One region of the Peribacillus phoenicis genome, then DNA from elsewhere that is predicted to be linked to it. Evidence: riboswitches for the same ligand, from Rfam matches in the RefSeq annotation. Region 1 holds a riboswitch; each other region holds the start of a gene.
What was found. A riboswitch is a leader RNA that binds a small molecule or an ion and turns the genes downstream of it on or off. The one in region 1 is predicted to bind thiamine pyrophosphate.
Positions count from the first base shown of each region.

Region 2: linked by a shared signal. The riboswitch ahead of tenA (thiaminase II) and the one ahead of thiC (phosphomethylpyrimidine synthase ThiC) in region 1 are both predicted to bind thiamine pyrophosphate.
Region 3: linked by a shared signal. The riboswitch ahead of ABC374_RS18045 (ABC transporter substrate-binding protein) and the one ahead of thiC (phosphomethylpyrimidine synthase ThiC) in region 1 are both predicted to bind thiamine pyrophosphate.

Region 1 is NZ_JBDFMF010000001.1:4,278,741-4,284,382, forward strand. It holds gene ABC374_RS20985 (spore coat protein) at 1-495, opposite strand, end outside; gene ABC374_RS20990 (DUF3231 family protein) at 920-1,429, shown strand; gene thiC (phosphomethylpyrimidine synthase ThiC) at 1,721-3,499, opposite strand; TPP riboswitch at 3,635-3,749, opposite strand; gene ABC374_RS21000 (HAD family hydrolase) at 3,866-4,654, opposite strand; gene ABC374_RS21005 (histidine phosphatase family protein) at 4,790-5,323, opposite strand.
Region 2 is NZ_JBDFMF010000001.1:1,968,748-1,974,389, reverse strand. It holds gene ABC374_RS09530 (ABC transporter ATP-binding protein) at 1-1,056, opposite strand, end outside; gene ABC374_RS09525 (ECF transporter S component) at 1,069-1,653, opposite strand; gene tenA (thiaminase II) at 1,668-2,351, opposite strand; TPP riboswitch at 2,487-2,616, opposite strand; gene ABC374_RS09515 (MFS transporter) at 3,139-4,500, opposite strand; gene ABC374_RS09510 (2-keto-4-pentenoate hydratase) at 4,526-5,299, opposite strand; gene dmpG (4-hydroxy-2-oxovalerate aldolase) at 5,296-5,642, opposite strand, start outside.
Region 3 is NZ_JBDFMF010000001.1:3,677,169-3,682,810, forward strand. It holds gene ABC374_RS18025 (TatD family hydrolase) at 1-271, opposite strand, end outside; gene ABC374_RS18030 (ABC transporter ATP-binding protein) at 291-1,034, opposite strand; gene ABC374_RS18035 (ABC transporter permease) at 1,018-1,800, opposite strand; gene ABC374_RS18040 (thiamine-binding protein) at 1,797-2,081, opposite strand; gene ABC374_RS18045 (ABC transporter substrate-binding protein) at 2,093-3,088, opposite strand; TPP riboswitch at 3,223-3,332, opposite strand; gene ABC374_RS18050 (protein-glutamine gamma-glutamyltransferase) at 3,647-4,474, shown strand; gene rarD (EamA family transporter RarD) at 4,537-5,466, opposite strand; gene ABC374_RS18060 (amidohydrolase) at 5,546-5,642, opposite strand, start outside.

The DNA.
Region 1 (5,642 bases):
AATGCAGTTCGGAACGGAATCTGCAAATACGCGGCGAACAACCGGATTCGTTATTTCAAGCGCTGCCATCGCTTTCATGGATGCTGCAGACTTAACAGCTCCAAGCATCATGCCTGAAATACATTCATCCGTAATTTCCGATGCGGATTGCAAAGGTTTCTTTGGCTGAGTTGGTGTCAATCCATATATAAAATCGTTACCTTGATTCATTTTGTAGCTCTGAGTCCGTTTAGAAGGATCCTGGCCCGATTGGAAGCACTCCAGTGAAATATTATATTCATCTTGGATGAACTGATATTGACGATCCAGAATATCTAGTAATTCCTGATCCTGGATATGCTGACGCAAAAGAGTATACGTATTTAAAGTACCAATTGTTCCCGACAACACTTCATGTACATCGAATACTTCGTGACCACCGTGATTCATTTGTGGGGGAATGGCACCCGTTTGCATGTTCTGGTGTACTTGACCTTGTTGATATTGGTTTTGCATTGTATTTCCCTCCTCGTTTTATCAATGATGCGAACAAGTTTAGTATGTTGAACCCCAACTGGATTATTCAATCTAAACTCTTCCAAGAAGACCAATCAGCTGCTGCATCATGTTTTCTGTATAAAAAAAACGTGGCGTTTTAAACTATAAACACTTTATATGTTTGGGAGGATTTCCAATGACACATCAATGCTTCTATTGTAGTGATGACACGGAAGAAAAAAAATCCATGTCGTAACGTTTCAAGTTACTGACACGGATAGAAATGAAATGCTCTGTGATGAATGTTATCAAGAATGGCTACAAGGAATAAAAGGTTAAGCATTAAAAGCCCTCTAACATTTCCCAAACATCTTTGATGCATACTTGGAAGAATTCAGGGTAACTTAAATGCGTTAAATAGTGAATTTCAAGGAGGATGGTTATGGGAATTTTAAGCGGAAATCCGAAAGAAGAGCCTATGCATTACGGAGAGGTATTCGGAACATGGGCATTTCTTACAACCACAAAAGGACTGATTGCCTGTCATCAAACTATGCTTAATCATACTGGCGACAAGGACCTGCATAAATTACTTGTTGAAGTGATCAATCAAGGGAAACAGGAACATGACCAACTTGAATCATTATTAAAAGAAAATAACGTAGGACTGCCTCCGTCACCACCTGAAAGACCTAAAGCTAATTTGGAGGATATTCCAGTCGGGGCACGTCTTCAAGATCCTGAAATCTCTGCTTCAGTATCAATCGATATTAATGCAGGATTAGTTGCTTGCAGCCAAATCATGGGTCAATGCATCCGAGAAGATATTGCACAGATGTTCGCACAATTCCATACGAATAAAGCTGCATTGGGTGTTGACTTCCTAAGATTGAATAAGGAAAAAGGCTGGCTTGTCCCTCCTCCTCTTCATATTAATAAAACAAGTATGTAAATATAATGAAATATCCCCTAATCATGTTGACATCGTGATTGGATGCCCAACATGATTAAGGGATTAATTCCGATAATGAAAGGACGATTAAGGAATCACTACCATTGCAGACTTTCGATTAAGTGGCACTTTGTGCATTGTTGACTATAATCAGTTTTTACAAATTCATGATTACAATTCTCGCGAAAAATGTTCAGCTCCCTTTTCAGCTGTTCCAATTGAGTTTCCAACTGTTTCATTTCAACTTTTATTTGGATTACCCGATTCATCGAATTCTCCCTCTCGTCGGAATCATAGATAGATTTCCCCGTCCGTTTTCCTAAATTCATTCGCTTTTTCTTTAAGACCTTCATCGATTACCGACTCAAAACCCAGACCCTTTTCCTTCGCCAAATCACGAATGTCCTGAGAAATCCTCATACTGCAGAATTTGGGTCCGCACATTGAACAGAAATGGGCTGTTTTGGCACCCTCTGCCGGAAGTGTTTCATCGTGATATTCAACTGCCCTTTCAGGATCGAGGGAAAGATTGAATTGATCTCTCCAACGAAATTCGAATCTTGCCTTCGAAAGGGCATCATCCCGTTTCCGTGCCTGGGGATGGCCTTTTGCAAGATCAGCTGCGTGGGCTGCAATTTTATAAGTAATGACCCCTACACGAACATCCTCTTTATTCGGAAGTCCCAAATGCTCTTTCGGTGTCACATAACAAAGCATGGCCGTTCCAAACCATCCAATCATGGCAGCACCAATCGCAGAAGTGATATGATCGTATCCAGGAGCTATATCCGTTGTCAATGGTCCCAGGGTATAGAATGGAGCTTCTTGACAGACTTCCAGCTGCTTATCCATATTTTCTTTAATCAAATGCATCGGTACGTGACCGGGTCCCTCCACCATGACTTGAACATCGTGCTTCCAAGCAATCTTCGTCAGTTCCCCAAGTGTTTCCAATTCAGCAAATTGAGCCTCATCGTTTGCATCTGCAATGGAGCCAGGACGGAGGCCGTCACCTAATGAGAAAGAGACATCATACGCCTTCATGATTTCACAAATCTCTTCAAAGTGAGTATAGAGAAAACTTTCTTGGTGATGGGCCAAGCACCATTGTGCCATGATGGAGCCCCCCCGGGAAACGATTCCCGTAACTCGCTTTGCTGTCATGGGAATGTATCGCAAAAGCACACCGGCGTGTATGGTGAAGTAATCGACACCTTGCTCAGCCTGCTCGATTAATGTATCCCGGAAAACTTCCCAATTTAAATCTTCCGCGACTCCATTCACTTTTTCCAATGCTTGATATATCGGAACCGTCCCAACTGGCACAGGTGAATTCCTGATAATCCATTCCCGGGTCGTGTGAATATTCTTTCCGGTGGAAAGATCCATTATGTTGTCTGCACCCCAACGTGTAGCCCAAGTCATTTTCTCCACTTCAGCTTCGATCGATGAACTAACAGCGGAATTTCCAATATTCGCATTTATTTTCACATGAAAATTACGTCCGATGATCATGGGCTCACTTTCAGGATGGTTAATATTTGCCGGTATGATCGCCCTCCCGCTAGCTACCTCTTCTCTTACAAACTCAGGGGCTACATTTTCCCTGATCGAGATGAACTCCATTTCCGGAGTTATGATACCTTTTCGGGCATAATGGAGCTGGGTTACGTTTTGCCCATTCGCTGCACGCAATGGTTTTCTTTTCAATCCCGGAAAAACTTCTGCTTTGGTTCGTGACTCTTTTTTATACCCGTTATCTTCGGGCTTTATTTCACGCCCTTCATACTCTTCAACATCTTCCCTTTCCAGAACCCAGCTGCGTCTAATCGGGGCAAGACCTTTATGAATATCAATGGGATATTCTGAATCCGTATAAAAACCGCTTGTGTCATATACTCGTAAAGGCGGATTCTCCTCTTCGCCGAATGACCCTGTAGTCGGACTTAGCTTAATTTCACGCATGGGTACCCTAATATCGGGTCTAGATCCCTCAACATACACTTTTTTACTCCCGGCAAAACTGGACATAATTGAAACGTTCATGTCATTTACTGAATTACTCATCATGATTTCATTTCTCCTTTTTAAGTTCATTTAAAAAGGACAAAATCCAATCCATTTCGCACGAAAAAGCCAGATCTCATATTTAAGACCTGGCTAACGTTAGTATGGCTACAGAAATGACCAATTGAAATGTCATTGTTTAGTAGATTCTAACTTCCCCACGCTGGTATGAACCAGATCAGGTCCTGAGGGTTAAGAAGCTTAAGCGCTTCTCTCTCAGCCCAACTTATATTGGACACCCCTAGTCTGAATAATTTAATTGATTACAGGATTACTATATCTCACCCTTTTCATTCTGTAAATAATTTGAAAGACCTAATATTTTCATTACAACTCTCAAAAATTTGTTATTTGAAGGAGAGCCGTCAATTAATTCCCCAGGCCCTCAAGGATAGGGTAGAGCTCCTCTAAATGCTTGATTTCATAGGTTGGAATCACTTCATTCCGTTCCTTATCATGGCGATTTATCCAAACCGACTTTATGCCTACCCGTGATGCTCCAAGGATATCCGTCATTAAATTATCGCCGACCATCAATACTTCATCTTTATCAAGCTCCATGATTTCCAAAGCATGCTCAAAAATGGAGGCATCCGGTTTACCTCTTCCAAATGCGCCTGATATCACGATTTGGTCGAAATAAGGAACCAGTTCAGGCGTAATTTCAAGTTTGGTATTTTGCAGCTCAGGAGATCCGTTCGTAAGCAATAGCAATTTATACTTCCCTTTTAATTCATCCAGAACACGGAATGTTTCTTCATAGATAAATGGCTTTTTGCGTCTCTCGGCAGGGAAACGTTCTGCCAGTTTAAGCCCAAATTCCGGGTCATCGATCCCTAATGCCAATAACCCTCTCGTCCACGCTTCTTTCCGATAAGCCGGTGCAATCCCGGCCATCTTCCTGAATTCATCATGATCATCCTGGAAATTTCCCCATAGCCCCTCAAATGGGTTGATTCCGATCATTTGTGTGAATGCATATGTATCGTAAGAAGAGTAAAGCTCACGCGCTTCCTTTCGCACAGCTTCTTCAAACTCGTCGACATTCAGATCATATTTCTCCTTGGCTACTTCACATGTGGCCACAAAAGCCTCTTTTACACTTTTCTGATCCCATAGTAATGTATCATCTAAATCAAAAAAAACTGCCTTCAGCAAAATGTCCACCCCTCTTTCCCTATTATTGAATTCGTAAAAATTACACTATTACAATAATAAACCACAACCAATAAAAAAAGAATAACTATTCGGAAAATGACTTACCTTTTCTAGTGGGAAACCCTTATCCACTTATCATCTTTCAAATACATACAGCTTTCCATTACTGGCAATCTTGAATTTCGGACCGGTGAACCCCCGTCGGATCAGCTCTTTCCTCATATATACCATGAGGGCGGCATGACTCACGATCAGAACATCCCTTTCCCCCTTTACAAAGACTTCATCCAATACTTTATTGATCCTTCGCTCTGCGATCTTAATTTCCGCCCTTGTCTGCTTGTTGAACACCGAGCAGCAGCGAATCCAGATGGCCCAAAGGATGAATGGCAGCTTTACCCTTCCTTTAAGAGGCGGGGAAGGTATTTCCCGCAGCTCCTCCATCCGGTGAACCGTACCTGGATAGATATGTTCCGCTGTCTTGACAGCTCTCGACATATCACTGCAATAACATTCCTGCCATTCCTCCACGCCAAATAAAGTCGTTCCATAAATAATATCCGCTGCATCATAGTCCTCAAACCATTGCTTCATATCATCCGCCGTCACAGATCTCCCTGTAGGAAATTCATGTGCCACCTTAAAATGCCGTACCAAACCAATTTTCATATCTTCTCCTTTTTTATCTTTTAAAATATACGTTTCTTTTTCTTGTAAAAAGCCCTTATCAATATATTACCCTATGTAAAACTATAAAAAAAAGTATGTTGAAACCATTAAACCCTTACTGAACTCTCCTTGACACTGTGTATATGTTTAAAAATTCTTAAAGATCCAGCGTTTAATTATGATAGCATCGAAAAAGGAGAACGCATTTCGCATTCTCCCAGACCTGTAGATTAATTTTGCCTAGAGTTTTTTTGAAGGTTTGTAAAATTCGAACCTTCCCTCCAGGCACTCGCTTTCCGCGGGCGCTCTTTGCGCCTTC
Region 2 (5,642 bases), 2.3 Mb from region 1:
AGCAATCTCTTCATATACAGTATTTGCAACGAACTGAAACTCAGGATTTTGAAAGACAAACGTCATATGATCCGTTGGATTTTTCACCTTTTTAATGGGTGTTCCCAATAATTCATACTTACCATTCGTTTTTATGAACTGCATCAGTGCATGCAAAAGAGTACTCTTCCCCGCGCCATTTTCCCCCCTGATTACAATCCATTCCCCTGAATGTACCTTCAGCTCTTCAACCTTGATTTTTTCCTCTTTATTCCGAAAACCGCTAAAGCCCTGCACATCCATAAGAGGTGAATCATCTGTAAATGGGTGTTCCCGAACCGGTGCATACTTCTGTATATATTCATCCCAAACACCTGGGAACCAAATTCCATGCTCTTTCATTTCATTTTTATATAGTGAAAGAATGGTGTCTCTTGGACCATTAGCTATGATTTGACCGTCATCGTTAAAAAGCACGATTCGTTCGATGAATTCTAAAACATGGTCAATTTTATGCTCGACGATAATAACCGTTTTGTCTCGTCCGACTTCCTTCAACAATTCCCAGATTTCTTTCGTTCCTTCCGGATCAAGCATGGCGGTTGGTTCATCTAAAAATATCACTTCTGGTTCAAGGGCCAATACTGAAGCGATTGCCAGACGCTGTTTCATCCCGCCTGATAATGTTTCAATACTTGTATGGCCCAGATTCAATCCTACTTTACGGAAATGATTTTGAATCTTCTCTTTCATTTCTTCTTTAGGGACGGAAAGATTCTCAAGGACGAAGGCAATTTCTTCATCGGCAAATGGCATGCAAAACTGACTATCAGGGTCTTGAAAAACATATCCCCATGAAGAAGGGCATTTCAATTTCTCCGTTTTCATCGGTACTTCGATGGAATTTGGAATCAATCCGCTTAACACTTGTAAAAGAGTCGACTTACCACATCCTGATGGTCCCAACAATAGCACTTTTTCTCCTTGATCAAACGATAGTGATAGGTCCTTGAATATCAAAGATTCATCACCGGGAAATTTCATTCTTAACTTTTCAACAGAAACGATTGGTTCCATGGCCCTCAACCTCTACTTTTGATCCAGTTCTGCATAATCTTTATTTGAAACCGGACGCACAAGATTAGTTACACCTGTTGCTTCCAGGACTTTAACTAGATAATAAGCAGCCACACCTGCAAAGAATATGGAACCCAAAAACCTCGCTATCATGAATAACGATAGATTCCAAGTAGAAAGCGCACCTATTTCCCCGTATGCAAAATCCATGATAACTGATGCCAAGCAGGAAGCTATCGCAGCTAAAACGGCCACCGGCATATTGAATTTTTTATATTTGAACGCCATGAACACCAGTTCCGCGAACAAACCTTGTACCACCCCATATAACAGCACGGTCAGCCCCCATGGTGAACCAAGAAAGAATTCCCCGGAAGCTGCAGCTATCTCCGCCAAAAGTGCCACACCCGGTTTCCGTAAAATTAAAAAGGCGACGGGGCCAGCTATAAACCACATTCCATAAATAAGTTGATCCAGATGTAATCCTAACGGTTTAACGGAATAATAAATCGAACCCCAAAGGATATATACGATTCCAAATGCTACCGCAATTACGATCGTGACCAATATGTCCGTTAATTTCAATCCTTTTTTCATTGTTTCATTCCCCTTTATACTTCTAGTGTTTCCTTATGCACAGGCCATGTCTCTAAACGATAAGCCATTTCCCAAAATGAGTATTCATATTGGCTGCTGAGGATAAAATGCTCTTTCATTCTTTCCCTATCTTCGTCTGTCACTTTTTCAGCAATCTCATCAAGCCTCGCAATTTGCTCTTCCACCAAAGTGCGGAACCACTCCCCTCCGTAAGCCGCTATCCATTCTTGATAAATCGGCTCTTCCGGCATGCACCCTTGCAGTCTTTCACCTATTTCATAATACAGCCAGTAACACGGCAAGATAGCTGCAATAACATCCCCTAAATGTCCCGAATATGCCGCACGATACATATGGGAGGTATAAGCATAAGCAGTCGGGGCAGGTTTGAAATTATCCCGTTCTTCTTTTGTGATGCCTAATCTCTCAGAAAAATTCTCATGAAGCTTCAACTCCGCTTCATATGTTCCTTGTGCATGGCCCGCAAGCCTGCTTGTTGTATGTAAATCCGTAGCTTTGACTGCCCCTAAAGCTTGAACTCTAGCAAAATGAGATAAATAATAGGCATCTTGCATGACATAAAAACGGAAACACTCCAATGGCAATGTGCCATCTCCTATTCCTGCAACAAACGGGTGATTAAAACTAGCTTCCCAAATATGATCAGCTTCCTGACGAATTTCCTCTGAAAACTTCATGTCCATTACCTCCAAATTATATTTTTCAAGAAATGTTACGGAAAAAAACCTTTTATCACCCCTTTTTTTGCAAACAAAAAACCACTTTCTTAAACGTAAAGAAAGTGGTTGTACTTGAAATAATACAGAAACGTATTGTTCCAGACCCCACTTCCCTACGCTGGTATAAACCAGATCAGGTTCTAAGGGTCTTAAAGTCATACTTTAATCTCAGCTTCTGCGGTAAAAATCAACTTTCACCTATAAAGCACCCCTAGTGGTACAAATTGTATATTAAATTTCATTTGCCTTTATATTAACACGATAAATCCAATTGTCAAACGTATTAGAAAAAGTTTTCAACTTAATGATTTAGGGTTACTAACCTTTCAATCTTGCATAACCCCCATTTACCCGGCAGTTTAACGGCACTTTAATCAATGGGTTTCGCTACGTAATTCACTCGTGAGTTTGGCCCGTTTACTCGTGAGTTTGGCCGTTTTACTCGTGAATTTAACTGTTTTACTCGTGAGTTTGGCCGTTTTACTCGTGAAATTGATGTTTACATGGGATTTCTGCTGCTTTACTAATGAGTTTAGCTGCTTTAATCGTGAGTTTGGCCGTTTTACTCGTGAATTTAGCTGTTTTACTCGTGAGTTTGGCCTGTTTACTCGTGAATTTAGCTGGTTTACTCGTGAATTCTCCAACTTTACTCGTGAAATCTTTTATTCTCTAAAAATAGCCTATATGGCAGGGAACAGTTGCATGACTGTCCGCTGACATATAGGCCATCTACTAAAGAACAATATTATACATTCGATGTAGCTTTTAGTTTTATATTTTCCTCAAGCTGCAGTTTATCATAGCTGCCATACCTCTCTTTCACAACGAGTAACGCCAAGGCAGCCATTATGCTCGGAACCGTGAAGGCCATGAATGCATTTTGTGGTGAATAGTTAGCAGCGAGCAGTAATCCTATTAATGTTGGGGCAACAATCGCTCCAATTCTACCAAAAGCCAACGCCCAACCTATCCCGGTGGACCTTATCTCCCGCGGATAATACTCGGATATATACGTATTGGCCAAATTCATCGTGCCGACTGTACAGGCCCCTCCAAAAGCGATCAGAATATATAATGCTGCTGCATTTGAGGTCAAACCTAATATGACAAAACAGACCGTACCCATGGCACAGAGGGATAAAAGTACTCTTCTATGGCCTATTTTCCCAACTAAATACCCTCCAATTATCGATCCGCCAATTTGTCCTATTCCCGATATAAGATTGAAAGATAAACTGGATGAAAGGCCGTATCCGGACTGCTGCATGATTTTGGGTAACCATGTATTGAGTCCGTATACCATAAGTAAACAATTAAAGGCAGCTACCCAAAACGCAAATGTGCTAAGAGTGCGCTTATTTTCAAAGAGTTTCTTGACTGGAAAGCCCTTTGCCCTTTCTTGGACTTTGGCAAACTCATAATCGTCCGACTCTTTATAGTCGCCGTCTGGATCAATGCGATTCAGGATTCCAGCAAGCTTTTCTCCTTGTTTTCGAATAACATAATAGGAAAGCGATTCAGGAAATTGCTTCATGAAGAATGGCAGTGCCAGCAAGGGAAGCGCCCCTATCCAATACAAAACCCTCCAACTCATTTGTTCCATCACATACATTCCAATTAAAGAAGCGAGTATGCTTCCGATAGAATAACCGCAGTACATAGCGGTTACAATGAGAACCTTATTCTTTTTGGGTGAGTATTCCGCCATTAGGGAGATGACGTTTGGCATTAATCCTCCCATTCCCAAGGCCGCTATAAATCGCATAACCGAGAAAAAGGCAGGATCCGGGGCAAAACTTGAAAGTAATGTAAAAACACTGAATAGACATATACAGATGGCAAGCACCTTTTTTCTCCCTATTTTATCCGCAAGAGGTGCAAAAATGAGTGCTCCCACCATCATACCGAACAATGAGTAACTTGCAATTCCGCCAGCTTCGACTGGCGTCAAGTTCCATTCCTCCATCATCAAAGGCAAACCTACTCCGTACATGGCTATATCAAATCCATCAAAGGTAATTGCGAACAAACACCACATGAAGACCATTATATGAAAACGGCCAAATCTACTATTACCTACCACTTCCGAAGCATTGACCTCACGCAATATATTCCCTCCTCTTTGCCATATTTCACGCTATAACATGTAATGTCAGTTTCCCTAGTTCACCGTAATCTGCTATTATTTCATCGCTTGCCTGTATCGATACGGCATCTGTAATTCCGCCTACTAAAACAATCATTCCAGCCTGGATGGAAAGTCCTTCCCGGTTAATCATTTTTACAAGCTCCACAATCGAATGAATCGGGTGATCGAGCACAGCTTCACCGCGACCCCTCTTTTGCATTTCACCATTTTGATAAAGCGTAACTTCTGCTTGAGCCCAGTCCGTGTGATACGGTGAAAAGGCTTGATTGCTAAGCAGGATTTTGGCTGAGGATGCGTTATCCGCTACTACATCTGTAAGTGTAAAAGAAAAGTTTTTATAACGGCTGTCAATAACTTCAAGAGCAAGAAATACACATTCTACAGCCGGCCAGACATCTTTCGCCGTTATATTTGCACCTTTCAATTCGTCCTTGAACAAAAAAGCAAATTCAGGTTCCACTCTCGGATGAATGAGTTCCCCAACTTTTAATACTGGTTTAGTTAGTTCCATGTCAGATGTCAACCTGCCATAGATTGCTTCCTCTACCCCTACTTGCTGTTGTTTGGCTTTGCTCGTCAAGCCCATCTTCCATCCGATCAATCTGTTATCACCAGTAAGTGTCTCATTAATGCTCAACTTCTGAATTTCATACGCTTGATTTACTGTTAGTTCAGGATTGTATAATGTAAGCTTATCCATTTCACGACCATTTTTTTGCGATTCGGCTACCCGTTTTGCCAGTTGATCTAGTTTCATCTTAAAGTCCCTTCTTTCTGAAATGCTATTTGCTCAGCTACTTCAATTATGGTATCTTCCTGACCACCAACCACTTTTTGTCGACCAAGCTCCATCAAAATATCCCGGGCGTCAACTCCATACTTTTTCGCCGCTTTATTTGCATGCAATAAAAAGCTGGAGTACACGCCACTATAACCCATGATTAAACTAGAGTCCGTTATTTCCTGGGGCTTGGGCATGATTGTATTTCCAACTTCCTCCGAAAGATCAAGCATTTTATATAAGTCAATTTCGGTACGGATACCCATCCTATCCAGAACGGCAACAAGCACTTCCGTCTGGGTATTACCAGCACCTGCAC
Region 3 (5,642 bases), 600 kb from region 1:
TGGCAACCATATCTTGACGATGTTCCCGCATCCAGTTCAATAATTCGTTCACTTCTTCATCACTCGGGAGGGGCTGCTCTGGATGAAAGCCAAAGGCAGGCTTAATTCGGGAATCTTTCAGTGAAAGCTGATAATTGTTAATCGAAGAAGCCAAATTCATGGAAACAGTCAGCAAGGATTGCAAATGAACCTTTTCCATGCCAGTCAGAATCTGCTTCCGCTTAACAACATCATATTTATCCAAATGGATATGGCTGTCGATGATTCTCAAAATTTAATAGCCTCCTTACTTAAGTAGAAAGAGTTGGCATTAATGCTGCATATAACTCTCTTTTCAAATGAAAAAATTCATCACTAAGAAGCTGTTCTTCACTTCTTGGCCTTGGAAATGGAACATTCACTTCTTTGATGACAGCAGCCGGTTTTGCTGATAACACATAAATTCTATCGGATAGGAAAACCGCTTCATCTATGCTATGCGTAACAAAAAGCACCGACCTCCGATTTTCTTCCCAAACCGACAACAGCCATTTTTGCATTTTCAATCTTGTCAGTTCATCCAAGGCAGAAAAGGGTTCGTCCAGGCACATCAAGTCCTGTGGACTTAAGATACTCCGGATGAATGCGGCCCTTTGCTTCATGCCTCCTGATAATTCATGCGGATATGCTTTCTCATACTCTTCTAATCCAGCTTTCATCAAAAGGGCTTTTGCCTTTTCTTTATCTTTGATCCCAGCAAGTTCACTTCCAAGCAAAACATTTTCCAATACCGTTCTCCAAGGTAAAAGGGAAGGCTGCTGCGGCATATAGCTGATATGGCCCTTTAAACCATTTATCTTTTTACCATCCAGTGAAATGATGCCATGATCCGGCTTCAAAATACCGCCGATCAAGTGGAACAATGTACTTTTACCACTGCCCGATGGCCCAAGGATCGTGACAAATTCCCCATCACCCACATGAAAATTCATATTCTCCAATATATTCTGTTTACCATCGAAAGAATAGGAGACATCTTTAATTTCCAGCTTCATCCTTGCCGCCCTCCTTTCTCTTCCAAGAAACTAAGTATTTCTCCAGGAAGGTGATGATTCCAAAAAAGATCAGGCTCATTCCCATGATGATGAAAATGGCAACAAACACCCGGTCTGTCCTGAACGCAGAAGACGCGAGCGTCATATAAACACCAATTCCCGATTTTGCCCCGAGCCACTCTGAAATAACCGCACCCATTACACTATAGGTGGCCGAAATTTTCAGGCCGGAGAAAATGAACGGGATTGAGTGGGGAAATTCCAGCTTCCAAAATAACTGGTTCTTTCCCGCTCCCATCATCTTGAAATAATGCTTAAGTTCGTATGGTGTCTGGCGAAAACCGTCCAATGATGCAACCGCAACCGGAAAAAAACATACAAGCGAAATCACGATTAACTTAGGCAGCATGCCAAAGCCAAACCAGATCACCAAAAGCGGGGCCAAAACTATGATAGGTATATTTTGTGATAGTATGAGCAGAGGATAAACTGCGTCCTTCACACCTGGAAATAGATGTAAGGTTGCAGCAACCAATAAGCCGATGCAGCTTCCAATAAAAAAGCCCGACAACGCAAGCTCGGTTGTGGATATAAGGTGTCCGTAAAGATTGCGCGACGACTCAATTCCTTCAATGAAAATGGCCGATGGAGCGGGAAGCAGCCATTCTTCAACCTTCAATAAGATTGTCACTGACTCCCAAACTATCAGCAACAATAATAAAAGAAAGAAGGGAGCCCCCTTCTTCCAAATTCCCCTTCCGATCATGCCCGATATTTCTCCGTTAACGTATCCATCGTAATCCCGCTTGGCTGATATAATATTTTCACTTGCGAAATGACATTCGGCGATCCTATTTCAATCATTCTTACATTCATTTTTTCTATCACGGCAAAAAGTTCGGAAAGCTCGCCCTCCATTGTCGTTTCAAGCGGGTGAACCTCATACTTGACACCTGATTCTTCAATGATCTTGATTGCTTCATCGACCATAGGGATGACATTTTCCCCTTTAGGGATAATTTGTATACTAATTAATGAATTGGCCATTGTATTTCCTCCTATTTTGGTAAAAATTCATTGGTAAATGCCTTTTCAGGATCGAAATCACCTTCAAGAAGCTTGTTTTCAGTCATCCAATCACTGTAATTCTTCCAGATTTCCAGTTTTTGTTCACCCCAACGCGGAGCATCATCCTGATACTTGGCTGCAAGCCACTCCTGGCTTTTCTTAACTAGTTTTGCATCAAGATCCGGCGCAGACTTAATTAACATGTCTGCTGCATCAGCAGGATTCTTAATCGCAAACTGGTACCCTTTCGATGCTGCATGAACGAATGCTTTAACAGTTTCGGGATCTTCTTTTATCATCTTTTCATTTGTAGTCAAAACAGGCGTATAGTAATCAAGCTTATCTGAGTATTCGGTTAAGTAAACCATATTAAGCTTTTCATTTCGCAACTCAGCCTCAATGCCTGTCCATCCATAATAAATCCAAGCAAAATCTATATCCCTTTTAACCGAAGTGAAAAAATCCATGTCTCCTGTATTGACTATATCCACTTCATTTACATCCGCATTTTCTTTTTTCATTAGTGAATCAATAATGGCCTTTTCAACCGGAGACCCCCAGCCACCATACGTTTTCCCTTCAAAATCCTTGGGAGTTTTAATGTTCTTTGCCTCAGGGGAAGCGAATCCAGAGGTATTATGCTGGATGACGGCAGCAACCGAAACAATCGGCACGCCCTGCACGCGGGCCTGCGTTATGCCCTCCTGGTAGCTCACGCCAAATTCAGATTTTCCTGAAGCGACAAGCTTATCCGCTCCAGCTTCACCTGGCATGATAATTTCCACATCAAGACCTTGGTCTTTAAAATAACCTTTTTCCTTGGCTACATACAATCCTGTATGGTTTGTATTCGGTGTCCAATCAAGCACGACCGATACCTTTTTTAATTCTTCATTTTTAGATGCTTCTTCTTTTTCATTAGTTCCGCCTGCACCGCATCCAGCCAAAAGGAACAACGAAGTTAACAGTGGTAAGAATTTATTCAAGTCATTATCCTCCTACACATCTTATAAGATCCATATGCCGGAACCATAATGGGGCTCCAGGTTCTATTCAAATACTGGATAAAAAAGCAAAAAACGCCCGAAGATGAATTCGGACGTTAACATACAAAACAGAAAATCAGTAATAATATGTTCCCTCCGCTGGCATCATCCAGATCAGGTTCAAAGAGTCAGCATCTAAAGGATGCAATCTCAGCCAGCAGTACTGGCCCCCCTACATTTCTCGCACATATGAACTTTTCTCTCTCATTATATCAATTCATAGGGAAAAAGGAATACTAATTTGCTTCTTCTCACTAATTGGAAAGGTATTCCTGGCACTTTAGGATTTCTTGCAAAACATCTTTTGGAACGAAAATCATTGAAAGCAAAATAATTCTGCCTCTTTCCTTTCTAATCATTCTTGGCTGCAACGGTGGCGGACACTTATCAAATAGTCATTTCTTTGCAAGCATTCATATAATGAGCATTACCTGTAGACATTTTTGTTTACCGGTTTTATTAAACCCTTAATTTCATAAGCAAAAGGTGGATATGATCATGATAAAGATTAATCACAAATGGTTAGATGTCAGTCAAATCCAACCAGGTACAGCATCTGCCAAATCACTTGAAACTCTTCAATGCTTGGCGGAAGATTCTAACGTTTTTGAATACCGGAACTTTGGGGATTTTAATTTCGAGATACAGCTGAGGAACCGAGTCATAGAGGCAGCTATTGCGTTGGATAAAAGTGGTCCGGAATTTTCCACACTTGAGGAATCTCAATCCAATCAAAAATATTGGCACCTTTCAAAGGATGGCACCTTTACCCTTCAGCCAGGGATTCTCCCTCATGCTGCGCTTGTTGACATTTTCATGAATGGAAGGCTTTATGCATTCGAATGCGGGACAGCAATAGTCGTCACTTTTTTAAAGGCGATTTTGGATTTAATCGGCCCCAGGAATTTCGACTATCTTTTTTCAGACCTATTTTTATATGACTTTCGCCCTCCAAGGAATATGGCTCTTATCATTCACCAAGGACGGGATTATTTACCAGGGGATTGCGTTTACTTCATAAACCCTGATCATGACGAGACAACTCCTGAATGGCAAGGTGAAAATGCCATATTATTAGGGAGAAACCTCTTTTATGGCCACGGGATCGGGATTACCACTGCACAGGGAATCATCAATGAATTAAATAGCAATAGAAAGCCGTACGCCACCATATCAGCATTCTTGACAACACATATCATTTTCCTGGATAGTTCCTTCTATAGACAATTTCAACTAAATATCCCCCGAGCAAAGCCCGATCACTGTCCTGTCAGCCTTTCCAATTGTATTGTTTCTGAAATAGGTTCGAAGATATACCTTTCATGACCTTTTTGTTTTATATGCATAAAAAAATGCTTGGGGAGAGATCTCCCAAGCATTTTTTCTTTTCACGCACCAATATTCCCTTTGCCTTTGAACCTGCGGGCACTTGCCTGACCCCATTTCGTTATGGATAGTGTATAAACAGCCAAGGCTGACCATATGAACAAAAAGGCTAAAAGATGTGCTTTCGTGAAACTTTCATGATAGACGAATACCCCGATCAATAAAGATAAGGTCGGAGCGATATACTGAAAAATGCCAAGCATCGATAACGGGATCTTCTCCGCCCCTTTTGCAAAATATAAAAGAGGCAATGCCGTGGCAATCCCGCCGCCCACCAACAGCAAGCTTGTGCTTCCATCTGTAAAGAACTGCATTTCTGATCGGTTCATCAAGTAGATCAGGTAACCAAGGGCCAGAGGCGTTACCATCATCGTTTCGAGCGTCAGCCCGATCGCCGATTCGGCCTTGATCATTTTTTTTGCCAGACCGTATAATCCAAAGGTCATGGCCAAAACAAGAGAGATCCACGGGATCGTGCCGAAATGAATGCCAAGGATCAAGACTCCGATTCCTGCAAGCAGGAATGAAATGATTTGGGCCCCGCTCAATTTTTCTTTTAGGACTATCACGCCCAATAGTACACTGACAAGCGGATTGATATAATATCCAAGGCTCGTGTCGAGGATCCGTCCTGAGTTAACGGCCCAGATGAACACTCCCCAATTAGCTGTAACAAGCAGTGACGCCGTTAGTAATGCCGTAAAGAGTTTCGGATTTCCCATTATGTTTTTGACATAATCAAGAAACGCTTGCCATTTTTTCATGAACATCAATAAAACCAGCATGAACACGAAAGACCATAATACCCTCTGAGCTAAAATTTCTATTGCACCGACTCCCTGAAGGAACTTCCAGTAAATCGGCACAACTCCCCACATCATGTAAGAAAGGGCTGCATAAATCGCCCCTTCTTTTTGTTCATCCACTTTCATAACAAGCCTTCTTTCCATTTACATCCTTTATCTAACTCCAACTAACAATTTTGTATTTCCATTTCTTTTTTTGCAACTGTTAATTTTTATCATACATGATTTTGTCATCGATGACCGTCATGACCGCCTCGGCTTTCAGGAGATCATCCGGTGCAACAGCAAAGACATCCAGATTA